One region of the Clostridium gelidum genome, then DNA from elsewhere that is predicted to be linked to it. Evidence: predicted binding sites of a transcription regulator. Region 1 holds the regulator's gene; the other holds the start of a gene.

Region 1 (15,752 bases):
AAATGGGAGGTATTTAATGTTAGAAGAATTAAAAAAAGAAGTTTATGAAGCAAATATGCTTTTACCTAAATATAAATTGATAACCTTTACGTGGGGAAATGTTTCTGCAATAGACAGGAAAACAGGGTTAATAGTAATTAAGCCATCAGGTGTTGATTATGAAAAAATGAGTCCAGAAGATATGGTAGTGGTTAATTTGGCTGGAGAAGTAGTTGAAGGAAAATATAAACCATCATCAGATACACCTACACACGTTAAACTATATAACAACTTTCCTGAAGTTGGAGGTATTGTGCACACTCATTCAAGATGGGCAACTATATTCTCTCAAGCAGGAAAATCCATTAAACCATATGGCACAACTCAAGCAGATTATTTTTATAATGAAATTCCTTGTACAAGAGATATGACTCCAGAAGAAATAAAATCAAATTATGAAGATAACACTGGAGGAGTTATTGTTGAATTATTTAAGAACATAAATCCAACGCATGTACCTGCAGTTTTAGTGAAGAATCATGGACCTTTTACATGGGGAAAAGATGCTATAGAAGCAGTTCACAATGCAGTTGTATTAGAAGAAGTTGCAATGATGGCTTGGAATACAGAAGTTTTAGCAAATCATAGTATTGAAACTATGCCAAAGGAATTGATAGAAAAACATTTTATGAGAAAACATGGACCTAATGCTTATTATGGGCAATAGATTTATTTTTAGAAAGTTGGTGATTTTATGAAAGAATATACATTAGGGCTTTATGAAAAATCTATGCCGAATTTTCTATCATGGGAAGAAAAATTAAATTGTGCTAAAGAATGTGGATTTGATACTTTAGAAATAAGTATAGATGAAACCGAAGAAAAGTTATCTAGATTAGATATGACTATAGAAGAGAGAAGACAACTTGTAGAACTAATGTTTAAATGTGGAATTGAAATAAGAACAATGTGCTTAAGTGGACATAGAAAATATTCTTTAGGAAGCACAGATGAGACTACTAGGAATAAAGGAATGGATATCATGAGAAAGGCAATCGATTTAGCTTCTGATATCGGTGTAAGAATAATTCAAATAGCTGGATATGATGTTTACTATGAAGAAGGAAATGAACAAACTAGAAAATATTTTGAAGAAAATTTAAAAAAATCTGTGGAAATGGCAGCTAATAAAGGTGTAATTCTTGCGTTTGAAACTATGGAAACAGAATTTATGAATACTGTTGAGAAAGCAATGGAATTTGTTAAATTAGTTAATTCTCCATATCTTCAAGTTTATCCGGACTGCGGAAATGTAACTAATGCAACTTTAGACTATGGTACAAGTCCTATCGAAGACTTTGAAAAAGGCAGAGGTCATATTTCAGCTGTACATTTAAAAGAAACTGTTCCAGGAAAGTTTAGAGAAATTACATTTGGAACAGGACATGTTAATTTCCAAGAGATAATAAAAAAATCATGGAAACTTGGTGTTAGAAAATACACAGCAGAGTTTTGGTATGTTGGAAATGATGATTGGAAAGATGTAATTAAAGATACAAAAATTTTCATGGATGAAAAGTTTAAAAAAATTTTAGAATAGAAATTTGAATAAATAATTTTTATAGAGAATGAATGGATTTAATATGGAGAAAACAACTTACTTAGAAATATAACCATTATAAAATCAATAGATAGGTTGGTGAACTATGAATAAACAAGAATTAATTTCTATATCAAAGGAAGTTAAAAAAGATATTATTGAAATGATTTATGAGTCAAAGTCAGGGCATCCAGGAGGCTCATTATCTTGTGCAGATATAATAACTTATTTATATTATGAAAAAATGAATATAAATGTTGAAAATCCAAAGGAGCCTAGTAGAGATAGATTTGTTTTAAGCAAAGGACATGCAGCACCAGCACTTTATGCTGTACTTGCGGAGAAAGGATATTTTCCTAAAGACGAATTAAAGAAACTTCGAAAAATAGGAGCACTTCTTCAAGGACATCCGGATTCTAAACATATATCTGGTGTTGATGTTTCAACAGGTTCACTAGGGCAAGGAATATCAAATGCAGTAGGTATGGCTTTAGGACTTAGAAGTCAAAAGAATAATGCAAAAATCTATGTACTTTTAGGAGATGGAGAACTTCAAGAAGGTTTGGTTTGGGAAGCTACAATGGCGGCAGCTCATTATAAATTAGATAATTTAGTTGCTATTATTGATAATAATGGACTTCAAATTGATGGGAAGAATGAAGAAGTAATGGGAATTGATCCTTTAGATAAAAAGTTTGAAAGCTTTGGATTTAATGTTATTGTTTGTGAAGACGGTCATGATTTTGATAAAATTGATGAAGCATTTTCAAAAATAGATAAAGTTAAAGGAAAACCAAGTGTGATTATTGCAAAGACCGTAAAAGGCAAGGGTGTTAGTTTTATGGAAAATAATGCAGGATGGCATGGACAAGCTCCTAATGAAGATGAAAAAAATAAAGCATTAATTGAGCTTGATAGATAGGAGGAGTTTTTTTATGGGTAAGGCAACAAGAGAATCATATGGAATGGCATTATTAGAACTTGGACACGAAAATGATAAAGTAGTAGTTTTAGATGCGGATCTTTCAAAATCAACAAAGACAAATGGTTTTAAAGGAGAATTTAAAGATAGATTTTTTAATGCAGGAATTGCAGAACAAAACTTAATGGGAATGGCAGCAGGATTTGCAAACGTAGGAAACATACCTTTTGCAAGTACTTTTGCAGTGTTTGCAACAGGAAGAGCTTTTGAGATAATAAGAAACTCAATTTGTTATCCTAAAGTGAATGTAAAAATAGCAGCAACTCATGCAGGAATAACAGTTGGAGAAGATGGCGGATCACATCAATCAATTGAAGATATTGCACTTATGAATTCGCTTCCTAATATGACAGTAATAGTACCAGCAGACCATAGAGAAGCAATGGCAGCAACAAAAACAGCTGCAGAATTTGATGGACCTGTTTATTTAAGATTTGGAAGATGTAATACAGAAGATATATTTGATGAAAATTACAAATTTCAAATTGGTAAAGGGGTTCAAGTAAGAGAAGGTAATGATGTAACAATTATTGCAACAGGAATGATGGTTCAAAAAGCTATTGAAGCTTCAAAAATACTAGAAAGTCAAGGAATCAATGCAAGAGTTATAAATATCTCAACTATAAAGCCAATAGATAGAGAATTAATCATTAAAGCAGCAAAAGATACAAAAGGAATAGTTACTGCTGAAGAGCATTCAATTATAGGTGGACTTGGTGCTATGGTGGCAGAAGTTGTATGTACTGAATGTCCTACTCTTATAAAAATGGTTGGGATAAAAGATACGTTTGGAGAGTCGGGAACGCCAGACGAATTAATGGAAAAGTATAATCTAACTAGTAAGGCTATTATTGAAGAAGTAAAAGCAATATTAAAATAAGATTTAAAGTTAATGTATATAAATAAAAATTATAAGTTACAAACAATATTTCAATTATTATAGAAGTATTTTAGAAAAGATTAAATCTATTAAAAAATGGGAGAGTGGGCAGAATGAAAATATTTGTAGATACAGCTAATATAGAAGAAATAAAAAAAGCCAATGCTTTAGGGGTTATCTGTGGAGTAACAACTAATCCATCACTTATAGCAAAAGAAGGTAGAGATTTTAAAGAAGTAATAAAAGAGATTACAAGTATAGTTGATGGACCAATTAGTGGAGAAGTTATTTCAATGCAAAGTGAAGAAATGGTTATTGAAGCTCGTGAAATAGCTAAAATGCATAAGAATATGGTTGTTAAAATTCCAATGTGTGAAGAAGGTTTAAAGGCTGTAAGTATTCTTCATAAAGAAGGTATAAAAACAAATGTAACTTTAATATTTTCAGCACTTCAAGCACTACTTGCAGCAAGAGCTGGTGCTAGCTATGTAAGTCCATTCTTAGGTAGATTAGATGATATTGGAAGTGTGGGAATTACATTAATTCAAGATATTGCAGAAATATTTGAAATTCATAGTATAGATGCAGAAATTATTTCTGCAAGCGTTAGAAACCCAATCCATGTACTAGATTGTGCTAAGGCAGGTTCTCATATAGCTACAATACCTTATAATGTAATAGTGCAAATGATAAAACATCCACTTACAGATGCAGGTATTGAAAAGTTTTTAAAAGATTATGAAGGTATGAATAAGTAATAAATAAGCTAAATAGAAAAAAGAATGTCTCAAAATGATTATAAAAAATCATTTTGAGACATTTTGTTATATAATTTTAAAATAATGTGAGGATATATTTTGCTAGTAGTATGTTAATTTGGGTTTAATATTTAGTTAAAACATTAAATTTATAGGTGCAAAATAGTGTAAATTTTGATAAAATACTACAAGAAAAGAATGTTTAATGATATAATTAATTAAATTTACTTAACTATATTATAGTAATGACTTAGTCAACACATGTTAGTTTCAAAACTAATTAAAGGGGGTATATAATTATGATTAAAAAACTTAATTTAGGAACAAAAATCAGCAGTATTATAGCAATTATAATACTTATATGTTACGTTGGTGTATTTTCAACGATATTAGTACAACTAAAAGCAAAAAGCATAAGTGATAGTGAAGCATTAGCAAAAGAAGTATCGTTATCTTATACAACTCAAATTACAGGTCGCTTTGAAAAATTAGAAGTTATAACTAAAGATTTAAAAAATGCAGTAACTAAGCAAATGAAATTTGGAACACAAAACAGAGAACTTGTTATCGGAATGCAGAAGGAAATATTAGATATGAATCCTGAGGTGTTTGGAATAACAGTAGCATTTGAACCAAATGCATTTGACCAAAAGGATGATTATTATAAAGGTAGAAAAGAATTCTCAGAAACTGGTATGTTTATACCATATGTAAGTAGAGGAGAAAATGAACTAGTAGTTGAGGCTGCATATAATGATGAAACAGAAATGACTTGGTATAATAAGCCGAAGGAATTGAAAGGTACTTACATTACAGAACCTACATCTTATAAAGTTAATGGTAAAGATGTTACGATGGCATCTTTGGCAATACCAATATTAAATGATAATGGAAATTTCTTAGGGGTAATATCAATAGATTATAAACTTGACACATTAGAACAAATTGTACAAGAGAAAACACCACTTGGAGGAACTGTTGAATTGCTTTCAAATGCAGGGATTTATATAGCAAGTGGTGAAGATCCTAGTTTGAAAATGAAAAACGCTAAAGAAAACAGTGATGTTTGGGCTAAAATCATAAGCGAAACTTCACAAGGAAAAGAATTTTATACTTATGGAAATTCAGTTACAAAAGGTAAGGAAGTGTTAATGGTAGCATATCCAGTTAATTTAGAAAATACTAATACAAATTGGATTTTATGTAGTCAAATTCCGAAGGATAAAATATTAGAAGGTTATAATAAAATATTTAATGTAATTATAGTTGCAGCAATTGCCTCATTAGTTATAGTGATTTTTGTAATATGGCTTGTAATTAAGAAGATGACAACAGGTATAAAATATGCAGAAAAACAAATGGATTTATTAGCTAAGGGAGATCTTACAATAGAATTAGATGAAAAGTACTTACAAAAAGAAGATGAGATAGGAAAAATGTTTAAATCTATGAGAGAAATGCAAAAATCTTATAGACATATAATAACTGGAGTTAAGAGAGAATGTAATATAGTATTAGATTCTATAAATGTTACCAAAGAAAAAATAGATGACTTAAATATTAGAATTTCGGATGTATCTGCAACGACGGAAGAATTGTCTGCAAGTATGGAGGAAACAGCAGCTTCAACAGAAGAAATAAATTCTTCATCTTCAAAGATGGAATCTTTAATAAAAACTATGGGTTCAAGTGTTGAGGATGGGGAGAAAACTGCAAAGGAGATTGAAGAAAGAGCTATAAGACTTAAATATGATGCAATAAAATCACAAGAAAAATCTAATAATATAACTTTAGAAATGCAAGAAAGCTTAAAAACAGCAGTAGAAAAATCTAAGGCGGTAAATAAAATAAATGAATTAACATCTAGAATATTGGAGATTACTGATAAAACAAATTTATTAGCGTTGAATGCAGCAATAGAATCAGCAAGAGCAGGGGAAGCTGGTAAGGGATTCGCAGTAGTTGCAGATGAAATAAGAAAACTTGCTGAGACCTCAAAAGAAACAGCTATAGAAATTCAACAAATAAATAAAGAAGTAGTTGTAGCAGTAAATGATCTTAAAGGAACTTCAACTGAAGTTATTAATTTTATTGGAACTCAAGTAGTTGAAGATTATAATAAACTCGTTGACACAGGAGAACAATATAAAAATGATGCTATAGTATTCAATGAACTAGTTAGTACTATAGGTGAAATTTCAGATAAATTAATTAATTCAACTGAAGAGATTATTACATCAATAGATGAAGTTGCACAAGCAACAAATGAAGGGGCTACAGGAACAACAATAATTGCAACTAAATCAAATGAAGTAGTTAACTTAAGCGAAGAAGTAGTAGAGCAAACATATAAAACTAAAGAAAGTGTAGACAAACTTTTAGAAGTAGTATCAATATTTAAAATTTAGACTATGTTTAAAAATTATTTATAATAAAGTTTTATAATAAAGTTTTATAAAAAGATTATTATTTAGATTCATATGAAATGAATGGAATATGTATGACTAAAATCTATCTTGGAGGTATTTTAAATAAACTGATTTTAAAGTAAATTTACTTAATTATATTTTTAGTCTAATTAAAAATATAAGGAGCATTATTTGGTAAAGTTTGAATTATAGGCATCTGGTAGACAGAGAATACCTAGCAAAATTTACGATTTCATGCTCCTTATTTATAAATTAACTTAATTATTTTAATTTAAAGAATTTTAATTGATCATCCATTTCATTTGTTGAAATGGATAAGTTTTGTGCTGAGACTGCAATTTCATCTGATGCTAAATGTATTTCTTGTGATGAGGCTGCAATTTCTTCTGATGTTGCAGCAACTTCCTGTGATATTGCCGAAATATTTTCTATTCTTGCTAATATATTTTCTTTTTTAATATTTATAGTACCAAATTTGCTTGCTGCATCTCTTATCTTAGGTATCACAATATTTATGCCTTCAGATATATTGTTAAATGTTTTTATAGTTTTATTAACCACTTCATTTTGTTTATTTATGTCTTCAGTAATTAAAGATGTCTTATCATTAATTTCATTAGTGCTAATCAATATATTCTGTGATATATTATATATATTTTGTGAAGAATCTTTACTCATTTCTGCAAGTTTTCTTATTTCATCAGCAACTACTGCAAAACCTTTTCCAAACTCACCAGCTCTTGCCGCTTCAATAGCCGCATTTAGAGCTAAAAGATTAGTTTGTTCTGAAATGCTACTTATTAAATCAGTCATTTCATTTACTTTTTTTATATCATTAATCATCTTATATAAAGATACACTGAAGCTTTTAAAATTATTATTTAAATTTTCTATAACTTCTGTTAAATATTTCAATTCTCCATTACTATCTAAAGATCTTACGCCTATTTCGCTAGATAAATCATTTATAATTACAATATTATCATTAACCATCTTAATATCACTACTAAACTCATTTAATTGGGTTGATATTTGAACTAAATCTGTAGCTTGACTAGTTGTCCCTTGAGCGACTTGATCTATTGCAGCTACTATATTGTTTGTTGATGCTGACATTTCTTCTGAAATGGCTGCAAGTGTTGTAGCTTGAGCATCTATTTTTTTTGAATTGCCTTTAACATTTTTCAATACACTATTAATCTTCTGCATCATATTCTTGAGAGCTCTGCTCATTGTTCCTATTTCTGTAGCATCGTCTAAATGCTTTTGGTCTATCTCATGTGTGAAATCACCATGTTCCATTTCTCCAATTATATTATCTACAGCTTTTACAGGTCTAGATATCTTCAATGAAACTTTAAAAATAGTAATACTAATTACGATTATAGATATACTAGCTGTTATTATTAGTAATATATTCATAAGATTCAACCCACTAAGTAGTTCTTCTTCTTTAGCTATCAGTCCAATAGACCATCCTAAATCGCCTACTTGAGCATATCCTATATATGAGTTACCAGTACTATTTTCCCATTTTTCAACAGCATTACTGCCTTTAATCATCTTTGAAGAGATTTCACCTAGTTTTTTTTCATCTTCATTTTTACTAGATTTAATAAGATTATATTCCCCATTTATCTTCGTTTCGTCTTTACTTGCAATAAAAGTACCTGAACTATCTATTAAGAATGCTTCTCCAGTTTTTAGAAGCTTTATTGCATTTGTAATGTTGGATAAATCATTACCTTCTCTAAGTGCTACAATAGTTCCTATAGTTTTATTTCCAACTTTTATTGGCGATGATAAAGCTACTATGAGTTTATTATCTATTCTACTTATAAATGGTTTAGATATATACGCTTTGCCTTTCATAGCTTCAATAAAATAATCTCTATCTTTAATATCAACTACTGATCCATCAAGAAAGTGAATTAATCCATCTTCATAAACGATACCCATATTATTATTTTTTTGAACTGCGCCATTTTCCTTAAGTATTTTAAATTTTTCATCTAAAGATATATTTTCATCGTGCATAAGTGGAATACTAGCTATTATTCCAACACCAGTAAGTTTTTCATTTAAAACATTATAGACTTCTTCTCCTCCAAGTCTACTCGTTTCAGTCAATAATTCTCGTCCTGTATTAATCATCGCATTTCTTGCAAAATACATTGCACTAGAGGCCAATAACATACAGACTATTACACTCGTAGGAATTAATATACTAATCATCATTTTCATAATAGAACTTCTATTTTTCTTTATCATTTATATTCCCCCCAAGTTTATATTTAAGAAAACATTTTCATAATGTATATATTGTACATTTTAAATCCTTAGTTGTCAAATTTAGTATATAAAAACAGTTTTTGTGTTTTTTTGGGATTTTAACTATTTTTTCTTAATTATTAATTTTTTATTGTATAGTGCAATTAAACATATATATGCAAAAATAATTTTTTTACATTTTTCGACCTCGGCTCATAAAATATCAAGTGAAACTTGATCTAAATTGAATCTAATTTTCAGTTAAACCCTAGCTATAAGATGACTTTATTAGATAATATTAGAAAATTATCAACATTAATTTTAATAATTAGAATTGTCGAAGCATAATACTACAAGTATTGACAATTTAGTGTAAACAAGTAAAATATAATCAACAAACTAAATATCAGAAAATTCAGAAGACTATGCTTTTGATTGCTCATTTCCTATATATCTACAGTCTTAACCGGTAAAATAGATAAACTCATCATAAATTTTACAAACAGCAACTAAATAATTGAAGCGGTGATTTAAAATATCAGACTTATTACAAGAAATAGTTGAGTAAGAGGAGACTCAAAAGGATAAATATCTTATATTTTCAATTAATATTATAAGTAATTTGTGAGGAGGATGAATATGAAAATACATTCATTGAAATTTAAATTGCTAGGATTTATTTTTTTTATAATAATTCTACTTGTTGGCGTTATTATAATTGATAATGTAATAGAATTTAATAGCTATCTAAGCACAAATGTTAACAGAGACGTTACAAATGCAAATGAAATACTTAAAGATAAAATTGAGGAACTAAAAAATGATTCTATGAATATGGCAACTCAATTGTCACTTAATCCTATAGTAACAAAAGCGGTTGAAACAAAGGACACTGAAAAAATTTTAAATGATTTAAAGCCAATAGTAGAAGATTCAGGAATAGAATTTATAACAATAACTGATGAAGCCGGTACTGTACTTGCAAGAACCCATGAACCAGAGAAAAAGGGAGATAGTGTTCTAAATCAAGAAAATGTAAAAGTTGCTCTTGAAGGAAAAGCAAACTCTAAGGTAGAAGAAGGAACTCAAGTTAAGTTAGCAGCTAGATCAGGGGTTCCAGTTAAGAATGATAAAGGCAAAATTATTGGCGTCATATCAACTGGATATAGGCTTGATTCTAATGAGATAGTTGATTATATAAAGACAAAACTCAATTGTGATGCTACTATTTTTTTAGGTGATACAAGGCTTGCAACAACTATAATAAAAGATGGTAACAGAGCTGTCGGAACTAAACTTGATTCTAGGATTGCAGGAATTGTACTTGCAAATAATAAATATTCTGGTGAAGCAGATATTATTGGGTCGAAATATATTACAACATATACTCCTATTATAGGAGCAACTGATAAAGTAATCGGAATAATATTTACAGGAAAAAGTCAGATTGAAACAAATAATTTTAAGAGTGGTTTTATTGCTAATACTATTATAATTGCCCTAATTGTTTTATCAATATTTTCCGTAATTATATATATTTATATTGATTACAAAATTTCAAAACCATTAATACGTGCAGTTGAACACTTTAAATCTGTAGCAGAAGGTGATTTTAGAAAACCTATTTTAGAAAAAAATCTTAGGCGCAAAGATGAAATAGGAGATCTTGCTAGAGGAATAGCTTTTATGAAAGATGATTTAACTATTTTAATAAAAAAAATATTGGATAATTCACAAGAACTTACTGCAAGTAGCGAAGAACTTTCTGCGACAGTAGAGGAGTTTTCATCAATGGAACAAAATATTGACAGTTCAATTAAAAATATAAATTCTGGAATTCACGACACTGGTGCAGTTTCAGAGGAAATATCTGCTTCAATAAAAGAGGTTGATAGCAGTGTTAATATATTAACTGGGAAAGCCATTGAAGGCAGTAATAATGCACATTTAGCAAAAGAAAGAACTGATGATATGCAAAATAAAGCTAAATTATCTCTTGATGAAATAGAATGCTTATTTGTAGAGAAAGAACAAAATATAGTAAAAGCAATTAATGATGGAAAAATAGTAGATAATATTAAGGTAATGGCTGATACTATTGCAAGCATAGCAGAACAAACTAATCTTTTAGCACTTAATGCATCTATTGAAGCTGCAAGAGCTGGAGAACATGGAAAAGGTTTTTCGGTTGTTGCTGATGAAGTTAGGAAACTTGCAGAAAAATCTACAGAATCTGTAGGATCTATAAAAGATACAATAATAAAGGTAGAAAGTGCATTTCAAAATCTTTCTAATAATAGTAATGATGTATTATTGTTTATACAAAAAAAAGTAACCCCTAAATTTGATGAAATAGTGGAGATAGGAAAGGAAAATCATAAAGATGCAGAATTTGTAAGTAAAATGTCAGAAGAGATAGCTGCTATGTCAGAAGAAATTGCAGCTACAATGGATGAGGTAAGTAAAGCTGTTCAAAATATGGCGGTTACAGCACAAACATCATCAGAGGGAACAGAAGAAATTGTAAATAATATTAATGAAACAACTAAAGGAATAGAAGAGATTGCATTAACAGCTAAAAGCCAAGCACTACTTGCAGAAAGACTAAATGAAATGGTTCAAAGATTTAAATTTTAAATATAATTTATAGGAGGGATAATTTTATGTCTGAGCTTTTAAAACGAAATACTCAAATTTTAAGTAATAATTTGCATTGGAGCATCTATTCAGCAAAACATAGTTCCCTTAATAAAAATAATGATGAATCTATAGAACTTTATGGTAATAAATCATATATTACTTCAGAAATTATTCTGCTTTTTATGAATTCAAATTGGGATGATAATTTAGCTACAGGAATTAGTAATATTGATAGCCAAAATAAAGAAATATTTCTCCAAATTAATAACTTATTATTTAATCTTAAACAAGAAAAAAGTAAAATTAAACTTATTAAAGAACTAGATTGTCTTGAAAAATATGTGATTAAGCATTTTAACGAAGAGGAAGCTATTCAAAAACAAAATGAGTATCCTAAATACAATTTACAACATGATCAGCATGAAGTATTTAAAAATGATCTTAAAAAATTAAGAAATATCTTGGAAAGTAAAGAATTATCGGCATCGATTATTGTAGATATATATGAAAAAATTTTCAAAGTTTATAGAAAGCATATAATAAATTTAGACAAGGACTTAGGTATGTTTTTACTGGCAAAGTTTAGAGGATAATAAACGCTATATTTTAAAATGTTAAGATATATGAATAGTTTGTTTATTAATTTAAATTTCAAGTTTGCAGCAAAATATCATAATAGGTTCACTCTACACAAGATATTATTGCATCTATAAATGAAGTTTCACAGGCAACAAATGATGTAGTTAATTTAACAGAAGAAGTTGTAAATCAAACAAATAAAACAAAAAAATGTGCAGATAAACTTTTAGATGTAGTATCAATATTTAAAATTTAAAATATCCATTTTAAAAGATTGTTTATATTTAGAAAAATCAAGGGGGGAGTTTACATAGCATATATGGGTGTGATTGTTAAAGGAATGTAGACAGATATGTTTCAAGTAAATATTTATTTTGATGGGTGAATATATTAGATTAAAATACTTATTTTTCCGAATCAAGTTTAATTAGTTAACAATTTGAATAATTATTGGGATTTTTAGAGATAATATTTGTCCCAACTAATCATTAAGGTGTTGTAAATTTTAAGTTAGAGTATTATTATATGAGTATGAAATAAATTTTAATTATATTAAAGATTACTACGTGTAAAGCTAAAGAGTTTTTTATTAAAATAATTAAAATATAGAGGATGTGATTAGACTTTGATGATTAATACTCACAAAGCTATGGGCGAGAATATTATAAAATATGCTAATTCAAAGAGCATTTATTTAATTAATAATAAAAGATTTGTATGGGGGAACATCAAACCAGACTGCACACCTAAATATAAATTTAAGAAACATTATTTTGATGAAAGTATAGATATGATAGTTGAAAAAATTACACATTTATCTTCATTAACGCTAGAAGATGTTTATTATGATATGACTGTTGGAAAGTTTAGTGAGGAACTTGGAGTAATATGTCACTTTTTATGTGATTTTTTTTGTGCCCCACATTATTATAGATGGGAATTCAAAAGTACTAGTGCAGTAAAACATCATATGCTATATGAAAATAAATTAGCTAAAATAGCTAAGGATTTTAAGCCAACAGGTATAATATATACCCATATAGAACCAAGTAATATAAAAGAGTTTATATTACAATTACAAAAACAATATGACGGAATATTAGATTATCATAATGATTTAACATTTTCATATTATGTTTGTGACAGTGTATTAAATATGGTTCTAAATAATGTGTTTTTAAATGATAGTAAAGTAAGTAAAGCAATTTAATTGATTACCACATATAAGAAAAAATACATCTAAATAATCAAAAATTATTTAGATGTATTTTTTTAATTATTTTTAAGATAGTCTATTTTTATATTGTTTTAAGAGAATAATAAATTTGATTTTCATGAAATACTTTTATTAACACTAACATAATAATATATAAGTGTGGTAAAATTATAAAGCATAACAATTATTAATGGAATAAAGTTTTGAAGATTCTATGTAATTTAGATTATTAAATATAGATTGTTAAAAAATAGACTAAATATTAAAATATTGAGGTAGGAGAAAATATATATGGATAAGAATAAAAATATATCTATGGCAGTTATAAAAAGATTGCCTAAATATTATAGATATCTTGAGGAACTTATGAAACATGAAGTAGATAGAATTTCATCAAAAGAATTAGGTGAGAAAATAGGGTTTACGGCATCTCAGATTCGACAAGATCTAAATTGTTTTGGGGATTTTGGACAACAAGGATACGGATATAATGTGAAAGAACTTTATAACCAAATTGGCTCTATATTAGGATTAGGTAGGGGATACGAAGCGGCATTAGTTGGAGCAGGTAATATAGGTCAAGCGGTTTCAAATTATTCAAGATTTGAAAATATGGGTTTTAAAATAACAGCTATATTTGATGCAAATCCTAAATTAATAGGAATGAAAATTAGAGATGTAGAAATTATGGATATAGATGAAATGGCATCTGTTTTAAATTCACATAAAATTGATATAGGAATAATATGTGTTCCAAGAAAAAATGCACAAAATGTTGCTGATGGATTAATAAAGGGTGGTATAAGAGCAATCTGGAATTTTGCACCTGTAGACTTAGTAGTTCCTGAGCCTGTTAAGGTAGAAAATGTACATTTAAGTGAAAGTTTGCTAACTTTAATTTATTTATTAAATGAAAGTGATAGTTAAAAATTTAATTATTATTATTATTATTTAAGCATATAGAAAGAAAATAACAAGTGAGAGATGCAATGTATATTTCACTTGTTTTCTCATTTTGTATGCCTAATATATTGCTGATTTTCTACATGAATGAAAATAATCAAAAAGAATGCAATAGCTAAAAAACTTCTAAATAAAACATAATATTTTATTGCAAATAAATTAAGTACGTATTATAATTTTAATTAGGGTTTTATAACCTAAATATTTTTTTGGATTCATTTGTTATAATATTAACAAATGGATTAAAAAATTATTAGAAATAGTAAGAAAATTAAAAAAATAAATAAGCAAGTTTGAAGGAGGACCTTAACATGGAATTAAAAAATGTGATTCTTGAAAAAGAAGGACATTTAGCTATTGTTACAATCAATAGACCAAAGGCACTAAATGCATTAAATTCAGAAACATTAAAAGATTTGGATACTGTTTTAGAAGATTTAGAAAAAGACAGCAATGTATATGCAGTTATATTAACTGGTGCTGGGGAAAAATCTTTTGTAGCCGGAGCAGATATTGCAGAAATGAAAGATCTTAACGAAGAACAAGGTAAAGAATTTGGAATCTTAGGAAACAATGTTTTCAGAAGATTAGAAAAATTGGATAAGCCAGTTATTGCAGCTATATCAGGATTTGCTCTTGGTGGTGGATGTGAACTTGCTATGTCATGTGACATAAGAATAGCTTCAGAAAAAGCTAAATTTGGTCAACCAGAAGCAAGTCTTGGAATAACTCCTGGATTTGGTGGAACTCAAAGATTAGCTAGAATTGTAGGACCTGGAAAAGCTAAAGAATTAATATATACTTGTGACATTATTAAAGCTGAAGAAGCTTACAGAATAGGTTTAGTAAATAAAATAGTTCCATTAGAAAGTTTAATGGATGAAGCAAAAGCAATGGCAAATAAGATTGCAGCTAATGCTCCAAAGGCAGTGGCATATTGTAAAGATGCTATTGATAGAGGAATGCAAGTTGATATCGATGCAGCTATATTAATAGAAGCAGAAGATTTTGGTAAATGTTTTGCAACAGAAGATCAAACAGAAGGAATGACTGCGTTCTTAGAAAGAAGAACAGAAAAGAATTTCCAAAATAAATAATTTTAAATAACAAATAATATTTAAAGATTAAGTTAAAAATCTATTAGAGATTTATATATAGTTTGGTATCAAATAGGTTTAATTAACAAGGAGGATAATTTAATGAATTTCGAATTAACTAGAGAACAACAATTAGTACAACAAATGATCAGAGAATTCGCAGTAAACGAAGTTAAACCAATAGCTGCTGAAATTGATGAAACAGAAAGATTCCCTATGGAAAACGTTGAAAAGATGGCTAAATTAGGAGTAATGGGTATCCCATTCGGTAAAGAATTTGGTGGAGCAGGCGGAGATGTTCTTTCTTACATAATAGCTGTAGAAGAATTATCAAAAGTTTGTGCTACTACAGGAGTTA
Region 2 (15,752 bases), 510 kb from region 1:
GTAACGTAATCCTATCCTGATAGAGCTCCTTACATCTAAGAAATTCTTTTCTGTATTCTTTTAAGTTACAATTTAAATCAGTTTTCACACCATAATCAATATGCTCCGTAAAACATAATTCATCGAGTCCTATTTGAACTGCCTTTTTAATACATTCTTCCATTAAATACTCAGAATCGTCGCTAAACTCTGTATGTACATGATAATCTGCCAACATAAAATAATCTCCTTCCCAATCAAGGTCATTTTCAAATTGCTTTCTTGCATTGTCCATATTATAATAATATTCCATAATACTTTATAATAATATAACAATAAGCTATATTTTTATAACAATAGTATATTGATTAAAAATTTATAAATTGGGGAGGGCAAACTATGTTAGCGATGAAACTATTAAGTAATAACTCAGAAGTTGTATCTTATAATTTCGCAGATTTTCCTATTCGTGCAAAACAAGCCTTGCTTTCAGACTATCCAGCTATGGCTGCTGCTAACCATTGGCATAATGACTGGGAATTTACCCTACTTTTAAATGGTAAAATGTCGTATTCCGTAAATGGAAAAAGCTATGAATTACAAGAAGGACAGGGGATTTTTATAAATTCTGAGCAGATGCATTATGGATATTCTGCTGATGGTTCTGACTGCAGCTTTATCTGCATACTACTACCCCCATTCCTTCTTTCTAGTCTTACAAGAATTAAAGAAAATTATGTACTTCCCGTATGTTCAGATACCTCCCATCCCTTTTCCATATTGCATCCAGAAATCGTCTGGCAAAGAAACCTGATTGATATTTTGAAAAATATATATAAATTATCCAATGAAGAGAAAGATGGCTTTGAATTGCATATCATGAGTCTTTTTCATTCCTTGTGTTACAGTCTCCATCATAATATAAAAAACAATATTTCTACTCTGGAAGCGACTGATGATAAAAAACTAGAGGCTATGCATAACATGATAGGATACATACAGAAGAATTATCATAGAAAAATTACTTTAGATGAGATTGCTGCCGCTGGAAATGTGTGTCGTAGCAACTGTTGCTATATTTTCCAACTTATTTTGCATAAGAGTCCTGTTTCATATTTAACAGAATATCGATTAGAAAAAAGTATTGAATTGCTGAATATTCCTTCTCTTTCAGTTACCGAAATATCACTTCAATGCGGATTTACCGGTTCTAGCTATTTTACGGAGATATTCCGTAAAAATATAGGCTGTACACCATCTCAATACAGAAAGAATAAAAAAAATTTAGCATAAATATCTAAGTGGTTTGTCGGTTCATCTAAAACTAATATATTAGTGGGTTCATTAATTAACTTACATAATCTAGCTTTAGCTTGTTCTACTCCACTTAAAACGATGATTGCAGTAAGGATTGGACAAATCGGTTAAGTAGTCAACCCAAATACTACATAAATCTGAACACAATCAAATTCTGCCTTCTGTGCACATACAGTAGCCTTAACAAATAATTTGAATTACTGATCATAGTCCTTTCGAAAATAAAGACACTATATAATAAATTAAACCTTTAAAAATGCTAGAGTTTATATTATACTTATCTGTATTGCAAAAATTCCGTCATTTTATTATATGGTCACATATAATACAGAAATATTTATGAACTTGAGTGTTTATAGTATAAAATGATATGTCTATTTGCAAATAATATATTGATTTTGAAGGAGATAAGTAAACAAATAATGAGTATTTTAACAATTGAAAACATGAGCCATTCATTTGGTGACAGAATATTATTTAACAATGTATCTTTTAGATTATTAAAAGGAGAGCATATTGCTCTTGTTGGTGCTAACGGTGAAGGTAAATCAACCTTTATGAAAATTATTACAAATCAAATATTGCCAGATAGCGGTAACATTGAATGGAGTAATAAAGTTAGCGCGGGGTATATGGATCAACACGTTGATCTTAAAAAGGGACATACTGTAGAGACTATTTTAGAAGAAGCATTTTCAAATTTATTTGATATAGAAAAAGAAATTAATGATTTATATAACATACTTGGCACTATGAATGAGGAAGAAGTAAATAAAACTTTAAATAAAATTGCTAATATGCAAGATACCTTAGATAAAAATGATTTTTATAGTATTAATTCAAAAATACAATCAACTGCAGCAGGTCTTGGAATTAGGGAGTTTTTAGATACAGATGCTTCAGCTTTAAGTGGTGGACAAAGAACTAAAGTTCTCCTTGCCAAACTTCTTTTAGAATCCCCAGACATTTTGTTATTAGATGAACCTACTAACCATCTGGATGAAGAGCATATAGAGTGGTTAAAAACATATTTAATGAACTATGAAAATTCATTTATATTAATCTCTCATGATAATGACTTTGTAAATAGTGTGACAAATATTATTTATCATCTTGAACATAAAACATTATCAAGGTATGTTGGAAATTATGATCGTTTTCTTAAACTTTACGCTATAAAAAAGGAACAGTTAAGCATTGAATACAGACAGCAACAAAATGAAATCTCAAAACTTGAAGATTTTATAAGAAAAAATAAAGCAAGAGCTTCAACTTCAAAACAAGCTAAATCACGAGAGAAAAAACTAGATAAAATTGAAAGAATAGAGATTAAAAGTGAAAACATAAAACCACACTTTGACTTTAAGAAGGCAAGATCTTCAGATAGTATAATCTTTCAATCTAAAAATTTAGTTATTGGATACAACGAGCCTCTAAGTAAATCTCTAAATTTAAAAATGCAAAGAGAACAAAAAATTGCAATACTTGGTGCTAATGGACTCGGAAAATCAACACTACTAAAAAGCTTACTTGGATTATTGAAGCCTATAGATGGAGAAATAAAGTTAGGTGATTATCAAGAAATAGGCTACTTTGAACAAGAAATTATAGAAGATAATACTAATACTGTTTTAGATGATGTTTGGAGTAAATTTCCAAATTCAAGTAAAAGTGAAGTACGAAGTCAGTTAGCGAAATGTGGCTTAACAAGACAACATATAGAAAGTCCTATTAATATATTAAGCGGAGGAGAACAAGCTAAAGTTAGATTATGTAAACTTATTAATAAACCCTCTAATATATTAGTTTTAGATGAACCAACTAATCATCTAGATGTGCATGCGAAAAATGAACTTAAGCGAGCTTTAAAACTATATGATGGTAGCATACTCCTAGTATGTCATGAGCCAGAATTTTATAAAGATATCGTAACAGATGTGTGGAATTGTGAAGATTGGACTATTGAATCTCTTGGATAATGCGATATTATAATTTAAATTTGCCACGGTTCTGACATAATATCAGACTATAATAAATTTGTAAGCTTGATAAATTTTTTTTCATAAATATTTACCCCATAAATATAAAGAGTAACATTCATATCCCCGTATGTATGTTACTCTTTCTTTAATAATTGATTTTTATATGAGATAATTTAAGCCCGGAAGATAATCTATTATTAATTATTGAATCTATTTCTCATTATTACTATTGCTTGTTAATTACGCTTAGCTCTTCTAAGTATATTTATTTCTCTATCTGTAAGTCCTGTTAACTCGCTTATTACTTCATTACTCATTCCCATTTCTATTGCTTTTATGGCTGTATCTGTTGCTTGTTTTTCAATTCCTTCTTCAATCAACATTTGTCCAAGCTTTGTCATGCTTACTTCCTCCATCTGGACTTGGTTCTCATCGGTTACTTAGATACATTACTATGCGTCTTATATTATCCTTTGATTATCTCTGGATGTGCATAAACTTCATTAGGATTCATTCCTATTCTAAAGCCATTATTTAATTTCTTAATCTTTTCCATATCTTCTTTACTTATTTCAAAATTGAATATATCTGCATTTTCTTTTATCCTTGTTAATGTTGTTGATTTAGGAATAGTAACAACTCCCATCTGCAAGTCCCATCTTAGTACAATTTGAGAGATTGTTCTTTCATATTTTTGTGAAAGTTGCTGAAAAAGTGGAAGTTGAAAAATTAATCCCCTCATTAAAGGTGACCAAGCTTCTAACTGAATATTATATTTCTTACAAAATTCCATTAATTCATTTTGAACAAGCTTAGGATGAAATTCTACCTGATTTACTGCTGGTATAATTTCAATATCTTCTAATAAATCTTTTAGATGTTTACTTGTAAAATTACTCACTCCTATAGCTCTTATATATCCTTCTTTATAGAGCTTTTCTAGAGCCTTCCAAGTTTCTTTATTTAAGGATTGTGGCCAATGAATTAAATATAAATCTAGATAATCTGTTCCAAGTTTTTTAATAGAAGTTTTAAAAGCTTGTAGCGTTTTCTCATATCCATGATCCGATATCCAAATTTTATTTACTAAAAATATTTCGTCTCTAGGTAATCCACTTTCCTTTATTGCAATGCCAACCTCCTCTTCATTACCATAAAAAGACGCTGTGTCTATATGACGATACCCAATTCTTAGTGCTTCTTTTACTGCTTCAATAAGCTCAGTTCCATTTTCAGCCCTATAAGTTCCAAATCCAATCCAAGGCATTTTTACTCCATTGTTTAAAATCATGTGACTTTTAATATCTTTCATTCTAATTATCCTTCCATATATCTATTAAATAAAAAATAGTTAAGATTTGAGAATTCAACCTCCTTATATTATAATAGATACAAAGCCATTTTTCCTTTTCACATAATACTATTTAACAGTATATATATTTTAAATAGAACAAATAGAAAGGTAATTTATATCATATGAAAATGGATAATACAGATATTAAAATTCTAATGGAACTTCAATCAGACAGTCGTTTATCTATTAGAGAATTATCTAAAAGAGTAAACCTCTCTCCCCCATCAGTTACAGAAAGAATAAGAAAATTTGAAGATAATGGAGTAATCGAAGGCTACACTATAAAGATAAATGAAGCGGCTTTAGGTTTTGCCATACAATGCATGATTCAAATTGATATTAAAAATAGTAAATTTGAAAAATTCAAGGAATTTATTTATAATCATCCTCGTGTAATTTTCTGCTATAGAATAGCAGGTCATTCTTGTATATTAGTAAAATTATGTGTTAAATCCATCTCTGAAATTGAAACGTTTGTTGATTCTATTTCATCATTAGATTCTACAACTTCTACTCATATTATATTTTCAGAGATTCCTATAAACAAAAGTGTAGGGAAGTTTTTTTCAGATTTTTAAATTTATATATAATTACACTTACAATACTTTTTAATATATCAAATTAGCATAATCCTTTTATGCATCAATTAAAAATTAAGATTAAATTCGCTGGTCTTGATATAGAAGTTAAAAGCAAATAAAAAAGTGCTCATCCCGCAAAAATTAGCACCTTTTCTTAATTAATCTTATTAAATTCATCCAATAGCCTTAAAACAAAATAAGCACTTTGTAAAAGTGACTAGCACAAAATATAAGATTTTGGCTATCTACCTTTGTTCTAAGGATTGCTTAGTGTTGACGCGCTAAGCTTTTCTTATTTATCTTATATCAATTCTTCACGAAAGATAAACCTCTATTTTTTTATTATATATGTTGCAATAAAGTTTTCACATATCTCTTAATCCGCATTTTACAAGCAAATTCTAAAATCATTATTGAAACTTATATATTAAAGAATTTTCATTTCATTAGGTTTAAATTGATATTTTCCGTTAAAGTAAATTGTATATGGCAATAGGTATTAACTCAGCTTCATCCTGTTCCTTGCAAAGAAATCTCTGAAAAGAAATATGGTTATACAACAGAGCTAATTCTAAAAAATACAGAAAAATCCCTATATCAATTGAGTTATAAAATGGTACTTTGTCTTTAGGCATAATAGATTTAACATTTGTTGTCCTATATATTTTTAATTTATTCTTTTTACAAACAACTCTCCATGACTGTGTATTGCATGCACTTGGCGCATATTTTACAACTTCAGCTATTGTTTCTAATCCTGAGACACCATTCCAGATCTCCTGCGTTTCTTTTCTCTTGCATTTTGTATAATCTCTTCTAAACTCGCTAGGCTGCCCTTTACCCAAAGCCATCATAATTACAAATTTCAAGTTTTCATATTCTAACTCTTGTGTTTTACCCATTCCGTACCAGCATACTCCAATATCTTTATTCGCTAAATATAAATCCAATTGTTCAAACATATATCCAATATTTAATAAAAATTTCTCTTTTTCTTCACTGTAAATAAGTAGACAATACTCCCCTCGTTTACAGGTAGTTTCTTCTCTTCGTACAATACGGTATTTAACGTCTATATTGTCCACAAGTGATATTAACTCTTTAACTTTTTCATCAATATCACGTAATTCATCATTAGAGAGCTTAAGGGTATCGTTAAATTTTCTGAATGATTTTCTTTTAAAAATCATTTTATAGTATTCTTTATCTATCACTATTGATTATTCTCCTATTTTTTAGTACCCCGATGTCTGAAATAATCATACAATGCTTTAAAATGAAAAACAATCTACTTTTTTAAATTATTATTGAAGGTTCAATTTTTTAATTGCCCACTCCGCCATTTCTCGTACCTTTGAATTACTATCGTTACATGAATACATTATATGTTCTCTATATTGCTCCTTATAGTTATTTACCATTACATTAATAGCATTAACTTTCCATTTCCAAACACTTGATTTATCTATATACCAAAACTTAGGCTGCATCACTTCTTCTAAAAAGGAATAATCCATTTTTAGAATTTTTTCTAAGGATATATGCTCACTTAATTCTTGCAAATTAGGGAACTCTTCTATTTCCTCCCAACGGTTTTTATTCATAGGGCAAACATCTTGACAGACGTCACATCCATAAACCCAATTTCCTATTTGTTCTCTGTATTTTTCGTTAATCATATCTCTTCCCATAAATGTAGTTACACAAGATACACATGCTATAGGATTCATAGTATATGGTTCTGATAAAGAAGCTGAAGGGCAAGCTTTTATGCATAATCCACAATTTTCAGGACAAGCTTTTATTTTAGGTACCTCTATAGACTCAAGTTCTTTATCAATAAGCCATGATTCTAAATGTACCCATGAGCCATTTTCAGTATAAAAGAAATTATTCTTTCGAATCACTCCAAGTCCAGCTTTCATAGCTGCAAATCGTACTGGTGCAAGACTAAACCCCCTCTCATTTTCTGCTCTAATCCCCAATCCTTGCATATATTTCTCTAATTTCAAACTATCTTGCAATTCTTTAGAATTCTCATCTTTTCTTACGTCAACTAAATAACTTTTCCCAATCATACCATTCAAATGTTCTGGAATATGATATTTCCCATATCTTCTTACGCATATGACAATTGATTTTGCCCAAGGATAAGTATCTTGCAAATGTGTAAAACGATACATACTTTGATAAAAACCTTTGGCTTCTGGAATTCGATCAATTCTTTCATTGAGTTTTTCCTCATATCCATCAAGCTGAGAGATCTTAATAATTCCACACTTTTCATAACCCATTTCCAGCGCTACACTTTTTATTTGCTCTGCTAATAAAGCCATTTTTCCACCCATCTTTCTAAATTGATGATTATAATTATTCTCTTTCAACTATTAAGGCAGTCCCTTGACCTCCACCAATGCACAACGTCGCAAGTCCTTTCTTCGCATCCCTTTTTTCCATAGCATGTAGCAACGTTACCAAAATACGTGCACCAGATGCACCTATAGGATGTCCAAGTGCTATAGCGCCACCATTAACATTAACTTTACTCATATCTAAATTTAAATCTTTAGTTATTGCTATACTTTGAGATGCATATGCTTCATTTGCTTCGATTAAGTCTAAATCTTCTGCTTTTAAATTGATTTTATCTAAAGCCGCTTTTGTTGCATAAAATGCACCATATCCCATTATCGCTGGGTCTAATCCAGCTGATCCATAAGAAGTAATTTTAGCAAGTGGTTTTATTCCTAAAGCTTTAGCTTTATCTGCACTCATTATTACTAAAGCTGCTGCTCCATCGTTTAGTCCAGATGCATTTCCCGCTGTCACTGTACCATTTTCTTTAAAAATGGGCTTAAGCTTTTTTAATGCTTCTATATTATTACCAAACCTAGGGAATTCATCTTGGTCAAATATTATTTCACCTTTTTTTGTTTTAATTACTACAGGAACTATTTCATCTTTAAATTCTCCGTTCTTAATTGCTATTTCTGCTTTTTGTTGTGATAGTAGCGAGAATTCATCTTGTTCGTCTCTTGTTATATTCCATTTTTCTGCCACATTTTCTGCTGTTACTCCCATATGATAGTCATTAAAAGCATCCCATAAACCATCTTTTATCATTTCATCAACTAGTTCACCATGTCCCATTCTTTGTCCCCATCTTGCATTATCTAGTAAAAATGGTGCGCTAGACATATTTTCCATGCCACCTACTACAATAGCATCCGCATCACCAGCTTTTATAATTTGAGCTGCTAAACTTATAGATCTAAGTCCTGAGCCACAAACTTTATTAATTGTAAATGCAGATATCTCTACAGGCAATCCTGCTTTCACAGCAGCTTGTCGTGCTGGATTTTGACCTAAACCTGCTTGGAGTACATTTCCAAAAATAACTTCATTAATTTCATTAGGGTTTATATTTGCCCTTCTAACAGCCTCTTTTATTACTATTGCACCTAATTCAACTGCTGGTATATCTTTTAAAGTTTTACCATATGCTCCTATTGCAGTTCTTACTGCGCTTACTATTACTACATCTCTCATTTTTTATTCCTCCTATTAATTAAAAGTAACATTGTTATTTTTTTAACGAGCTAAGATATACAAATTTATTCATTTTTATTAATATAGAGCTATTTACAATAGCTTACTTAATTAATTTTGTAGCTTCTCTATAAATTCATATTATCAGAGAATTATATATTTGTAAAATTGATATATTCGAATTGACAATTCGATTTTATCAATATATCATTATAATTAATATAGAGATTGAGGTGAGATTAATGGATATTAGACATTTTAAAACCTTTAAAAGTATTATTGAAGAAGGTAACTTTTCAAATGCTGCTGCAAGATTGGGGTATACACAATCTACTATTACCTCACAGATTCAGCAGTTAGAGCAGGAACTCTCAATAAAATTATTCGAAAAGATTGGTCGTAATATGGTATTAACTTCACTAGGAAAAGAAATGATACCTTATGCAAATGAATTACTTAATACAGTGAAAAAAATTGAGAGTATTGGTAAAGTTGGCGATAAGATTACAGGAGAGTTAAAAATTGCTGTTGCAGAATCATTGATGTCTTATAAATTACAGAATGTTTTAAGCTTATTTAAAGAAAAAGCTCCTAATGTAAATCTTTCTATGATTTCACTAAATTGTTATGCCATAAAAAATATGTTAGCAAGTGGTTCAGTGGACCTTGGTTTAATGTATGATGTAAGAAGTCAAAATGATAGTTTATGTGCTGTTAAGCTTTCTGATTTTAATGTAGCTTTAGTATGTTCACCACAATTTGAACAAAAAAAATTAGACTTTGTGGAGCCAAACCAAAAAATAAATACAAGCCTTATCATTAATGAAGTAGAATCCGTTTATCGAAAAATACTTGAAAGTTACTTTTTTGATAAAAATATATTACTAAATAACACAATCGAACTTGGAAGCATTGAAGCAATAAAAAAATGTGTTGCAAGTAATCTAGGAATTTCGTTTTTGCCTCGTTTTACAGTAGAAGAAGAGCTTAATAATGGAAAGTTAAAAGAACTACAGGTAGCGAGTCTAGATGCTAAAATCACAGCAATCTATGCTTATCACAAAAATAAGTGGATTAGCCCTGCAATTTCGTTATTTATTGAATTGGTGAGAGAAGATTTTAATATATCTTAAACACTTTAATATTTTCTTTTACTTTACTTCTCATCCTTTATTTGAGATATAGTTCACCGTATCCGTGGCAAGTGATAACACTTTTCTTACTTATATAACAAATTCTTTTATTTAAAATAAGAAGTACCTCTTAGTTACTCCTTATCATTATACTTTTAACTATTGCGCCATAAAAGAAGATTGTTTATTGTTCAAAACCCTTTTGTTTTTATTCACTTAACATACAGTCTAAATCAGCTTCATTGCCGGTTTGCATTTTTCTTGGGTTTCATGCATTATTCTCATCACATTTCTTGCAACAGGTTGTACAATAAGCAATTCTAAAAATATAACTACACAAAAATTGCGTGGCCAGGAAATTGGCAACTCTTTAATGACTTCCATACTGAACCCACTTGATAAAACTCCCCCCCACAATTGTCATAATAACTGACATACCAATAACGGTAAAAAATGTTTTAAACAGAATATGAGCATTAAAACTATCTGTCGGTGAACTAAAAACATTCACTAGTTTACCAGCTATCTTCCCCACAATAAACAGCTCAAGTATCATTGCAATTATAAAAACTAATGGAAATGCTTTTAACGATGTGACTATAGCTTCTCTTGACACTCCACCCATGTGAATACTAATACTCATAGTTGCCATGCAAATGCAAGTCAATGCACATATAACACCCCCGTAAATCAGCCCTTCTTTTCCATTTCTAGGCATACATTCTTCCATAATATCCTCCTTGGTTTTATTTAAACAAAAAAAACACCCTATACCGACGACAAGTGATCTGACCATCGGTACAACGCATTTACTTTGATAGTATAGCATAACACTTTCAATCATGTAATACCCTAATCTTATCTTTTAGATTCTATTAATATTACACATTGCATAATATTTAGTGAAGTTCTCATTTACTTATGATACGGTTCACCCTTCATTATCCTAAACCCTCTATATATCTGCTCTAGCAGCATAACTCTAAAAAGTTGATGAGGAAATGTCATTTTTGAGAAGCATAATTTATAATTTGCTCTAGCTAAAACACTTTTTGAAATTCCTAAACTCCCGCCTATTATAAATACTATATTAGAATTTCCTGTTACCCCTAAGTTATGTACATAATCTGAAAACTCTTGTGAAGTTAATTGTTTACCACTTAAATCCATTGCTATTACAAACATAGTATCTTTAATTTTATTTAATATTGCTTGACCTTCTTTTTCTTTAATTGCTTCTTCTTCTTTTTCTGAAGCATTATCTGGTGTCTTTTCATCTGGCAGCTCTATTATGTCTAACTTGCAATATCTACTTAATCTTTTAGAATACTCATCTATTGCATCTTTTAAATATTTTTCTTTTAATTTTCCAACTGTAATTATAGTAATATTCATTATTATTCTCCTACTTAAAAGTATTTACTTTGCTCTTCTTTTTGATTGTGCCTTAATTCCATATAACCTATATGCCGTAAGTATTGCTCCAATGGCGCATATAATCCCTGCTGCAATATAAACATAGTGCATTCCATATACAAAAACATCATCTCGTCCCTCTATATATCCTGTAACATGATATCCCATTTTTTTGCTCATAAGACTATATAAAAGTGTTGTAGATAATGATATTCCAAAAACCATCCCTAAGTTTCTTACTAAAGCATTTATACTTCCCGCAATTCCCAGCTTATCTTTATCTACTGTAGACATAACTAATGAATTATTAGGTGATTGGAACATTCCATTTCCTATAGTCATTATAGCTATAAATACAATCAGAAAACCTAAATATGAATACTGATTTAAAGTGGATATTAAAAATAATCCTAAACTAGTTCCTATAAGTCCTATGAACGTTAACACTTCTGAACCTACTCTATCTGACATATATCCACTAATCGGTGCAGCAACTGATAATATTATTGGTGATACCATCATTAATAGTCCTGTAAATGATGGAGTTAATTTCATTACATATTGCAAATAAAATGGCAGTATTATATTTGAGCAACTTATTGCTACAAATGAAATAAATGAACAAAATATGCTAAGTGAAAATAATGAATTTTTGAAGATTTCCAAATTTATTAATGGCTGATTTATTCCTTTTTCAACCCTTATAAATAATATAAACAATATCAGTGAACCAATTAAACTCATAATAATTATTTTATTACCAAATCCAATTTCTTTACCAAAAGTTAATGATCCAAACAACAATACCATTGTTGCACCAAATAAAACTGCTCCTTTTATATCCAAGTTCTCACCTTTATTATTACTGCTTTTAGGTAGTGTTTTCATTGCAAGAATAAAAGCTAATATGCCTATAGGTACATTTATTAAAAAGATATACTGCCAATTTAAAATTGATACAATTAATCCTCCTATAGGTGGCCCTATCATAGCTCCTAAAGCTACAAATGTACCATTCAATCCTAATGCTCTCCCTCGTTCATTACTTGGGAATACATGAGTTATGATTCCTTGACTTGTTGACATAGTACCAGCTGCACCTATAGCTTGCAGTCCTCTTGAAAAAACTAACATTATTAACGAATTAGATAATCCACAAGTAAGAGAACCAATTGTAAAAATTATAATGCCTAATTTAAAAACCGTAGTCTTCCCTACAATATCAGCTAATCTTCCAAATATAAGAATGGTTCCTACAATAACTATTAAATAACTAGTAACTACCCATTCAATAGATGCCATACTTACTGAAAGTTTTTGTGCCATGACAGGTAATGCAACATTTACTATACTGCCATCAAGCGTAGACATAAATGTTAAAAGTACAGTCGTAAGTAATATTATCCATCTTTTTTTATGTATTTCCTTATCTATATTATCCACATATTTCATCCCCTTTGTACATTATAAATAACTTATCTATAACTTATTTGATTACTATTTTAAATAAACTAAATTAGATTATAATATATTTTTATTATTTGCACAAATAATAAGATAATTCTTCGAATCAAAAATATAATCCACAGACATAATTTAAAACCTCAAACTTATCCACATATCTTCCTCATTCTATGGATAAGTACATATTGTAAATATAGATATCCACATCTGAAGCTTATACTTAGTATTATATTTAACACTTACTATACTTATATGTATATCAAAACAAAGAAATTGGATATATTTTTGTGCAATAGGCATTGAAAATAAGCTGTTGAAACCACTTAATGGCAGGTTGTTCCATTATAGTTTGTCCAAATTTTACATTTGGAGCAAACTGTAATGGGTGCAACCTGCCATTTAGTGGCTTTCAGCGAAATTTTCATAGTCCTATGGAACAAATATATATCTAATTTCGGAGGATATTCTATTTTAATTTAAATGATCCAACCATTTCATTTAGATTATCTGACGAATATTCTAGAACTTCAGTAGCTTGTTTTAATTGTCTTATCTCTGATAGTATCTTTTTAACCATTGTTAATGATTCTTCACTCTTATTTGAGTTATTTTCAGTAGATTGTTCTATACGATCCGCCATAGTGCTTACATTATTCATTACATCTCCAACATTTTCACTTTGTGTTGAAGTTATTTTTGCAATAGATTGCATAGCACTAGCAATTATATTCACATCGTCATTGACTTGTTCAAATGATTGCATGGAACTTTTTACACTTCCTGTTGATGTACTTACTTTAGTATTTATCTCTCCTGCATATTCAAAGGTAGCTTGTGTTTGTTCTTGAACTTGCTTAATAACATTACTTATTGATTTCGTTGCCTCTCCAGTTTCTAATGCTAGTTTGGATATTTCCTCTGCAACAACAGTGAATCCTCTTCCACTTTCACCAGCTCTTGCAGCTTCAATTGATGCATTAAGTGCTAAAAGTTGAGTTTGTTTACTTATATTGCTTATTACATTAACAACCTCACTTATTTCATTTGAATATCCTTGCAATGTACTAATTGACTCAACTGTTCTGCTAATTGTACTTTCTAACTCCTGCATATTTGTTAAAACTTCGTTTGATGCATTTTGTGCTATTGATGAATTCTCATTAGTACCTTCAATTATTCCTGAAACTTCTATAATAAGACTGTCCATTTCCTGAATTGATGCTGTAATTTCTGAGAACTTATTTTTTGTATCTTGAAATACTAAATTTTGCTCTTTAGAGTTTTCCAGTAAACTTACAACTGTATTTTCAATTACTCCCATTCCTTTTTTAACATCACTTGTTATTTTTGAAACTATACTTACTGATTTCTTTGTAGTTTTTGCTGACTTTTTCACTCTATATAACATACTCATTTGATTGTTTATAAATTTATTGAACCATCTTGATAATTCTCCTATTTCATCAGATGATATTTTCTTTACTCTTTTGGTTAAATTCCCTTCCCCTTCAGCAATGTCTTGTAATATATTTATCGTTTTACTTAGAGGTGATGAAACCATCTTCTTGGAAATCACCAAAGTAAATATTGACAATATAAACCACATTCCTAATGATGTGAAGATACTCATATCCGGTGCAATTTTTGTTGTTACCAAATTTATTGATATTAATATTGCTGACATAATTGATATAGCCATTGGCATTTTTAAATTAATGCTTTGAAAATTATATATTTCATCTATATCACCTTCACACATCATACCCCAAACTTCATCACAATTAGGAGGGGTTATTAATGTTCCCTTACCACCAACCATAATGTGTCTATAATCTGGATATCCAGGCCAGCAATCTAGATTTTGTTCATTTTTAATAGTGTTTGCTACACCTGGATGTAATTGATTAGTTGCTGGGTCAGTGAATATTATTTCAAATTCAGTGTGCTCTTTAATTTGTACGACTCCCCAGCTTCTAGTTTTAATACCATCCTTAAGATTATCACCTAAGGTAAAAGTATTATCTTCAAATCTACTTCTTGATATTGCTGTTCCTTGCTTGATTCCTCTGTTTGACTTTACCATAAATAAATAGTTATCTCCAGAATCTTTATATATATGCGTGTCCTCATCTTGAATTACATTACTCATATCATCATTTAATGTTCTACAGCACAATATTCTAATTTGGCCACTGTGGTTTTTACATCTGCTAGAAAACATCAATGTAACATCATCAGCAAAATTCTTATTATTTATATCCGTATCTAACGTTCTCTTATCTATATATGGACCATACATTAATGATCTACCTTCTAATCCAGCTTTTAAATTAGGCAAATCACTCATATTTAATCCTATATGCTTTTTGCATGAAGAAACTGATACTACTCCATTTTCATCTAAAATAAATATTTCGCAAAAGTCTTCATATTTATTTACATTTTCCACTAAATAATCATATACTATCTCATTATCATCCTCTAATGCCACAAGTGAATTTTTAATATTATCTAATTGAGCCCATTTATCATTGAACCAGTTATCTAATGCCTTTTTCCTTCCATTAGATATTCCCTCAAAAACCTTTTCTGAATGTTCTCTTAAATTCCTATTAAGTAAATATTTAATTTTCAAACTCATATTTAATCCCTCCTCAAAATATTATTACCTTAGTTTTAATTCTGATTTTATAAAAAAATAAAAGCACCAATAAAGATTTCTTAAAAAAATCTATTATTAGTGCTACCATAGCGCCATTTATTATATTGTCAAAATTTTAATGTGAATTAATTTAATAAATATATTTAATGTATAAACTTAATTAAATATAGATATTACTATAATAACTTAATTATACCAACTTTATTTACATTTGTGAATTGTTATTTTTCATAAAATTAGCAAAAAGAAAAAAGCCCCATCTAAAAAATAGGACTTTTATAACTTTACCAGTATCTATTTCATATGTAGTAAAAT

Evidence for each region. The regulator Rex, encoded in region 1, represses fermentation and respiration genes when NADH is low (regulators of the CRP and FNR family bind a similar motif). The targets are predictions, from matches to a motif close to ATTGTTAANNNNTTAACAAT.
Region 2: the regulator Rex is predicted to act here: its motif matches at 8,793-8,812, upstream of psyc5s11_RS27365 (acetyl-CoA C-acetyltransferase).

The regions. Positions count from the first base shown of each region.
Region 1 covers NZ_AP024849.1:430,914-446,665, forward strand. Annotated here, with positions in the region: gene psyc5s11_RS01975 (L-ribulose-5-phosphate 4-epimerase) at 17-706, shown strand; gene psyc5s11_RS01980 (L-ribulose-5-phosphate 3-epimerase) at 734-1,579, shown strand; gene psyc5s11_RS01985 (transketolase) at 1,686-2,501, shown strand; gene psyc5s11_RS01990 (transketolase family protein) at 2,515-3,441, shown strand; gene fsa (fructose-6-phosphate aldolase) at 3,555-4,199, shown strand; gene psyc5s11_RS02000 (methyl-accepting chemotaxis protein) at 4,499-6,607, shown strand; gene psyc5s11_RS02005 (methyl-accepting chemotaxis protein) at 6,890-8,899, opposite strand; gene psyc5s11_RS02010 (methyl-accepting chemotaxis protein) at 9,539-11,536, shown strand; gene psyc5s11_RS02015 (bacteriohemerythrin) at 11,563-12,132, shown strand; gene psyc5s11_RS02020 (zinc dependent phospholipase C family protein) at 12,747-13,328, shown strand; gene psyc5s11_RS02025 (redox-sensing transcriptional repressor Rex) at 13,626-14,261, shown strand; gene psyc5s11_RS02030 (short-chain-enoyl-CoA hydratase) at 14,609-15,394, shown strand; gene psyc5s11_RS02035 (acyl-CoA dehydrogenase) at 15,497-15,752, shown strand, end outside.
Region 2 covers NZ_AP024849.1:5,961,550-5,977,301, forward strand. Annotated here, with positions in the region: gene psyc5s11_RS27325 (histidinol-phosphatase HisJ family protein) at 1-292, opposite strand, end outside; gene psyc5s11_RS27330 (AraC family transcriptional regulator) at 379-1,272, shown strand; gene abc-f (ribosomal protection-like ABC-F family protein) at 1,719-3,275, shown strand; gene psyc5s11_RS27340 (hypothetical protein) at 3,515-3,679, opposite strand; gene psyc5s11_RS27345 (aldo/keto reductase) at 3,745-4,590, opposite strand; gene psyc5s11_RS27350 (Lrp/AsnC family transcriptional regulator) at 4,755-5,210, shown strand; gene psyc5s11_RS27355 (nitroreductase family protein) at 5,684-6,427, opposite strand; gene psyc5s11_RS27360 (epoxyqueuosine reductase) at 6,518-7,549, opposite strand; gene psyc5s11_RS27365 (acetyl-CoA C-acetyltransferase) at 7,584-8,762, opposite strand; gene psyc5s11_RS27370 (LysR family transcriptional regulator) at 9,005-9,895, shown strand; gene psyc5s11_RS27375 (hypothetical protein) at 10,266-10,625, opposite strand; gene rlmH (23S rRNA (pseudouridine(1915)-N(3))-methyltransferase RlmH) at 10,811-11,290, opposite strand; gene psyc5s11_RS27385 (MFS transporter) at 11,315-12,763, opposite strand; gene psyc5s11_RS27390 (methyl-accepting chemotaxis protein) at 13,242-15,416, opposite strand.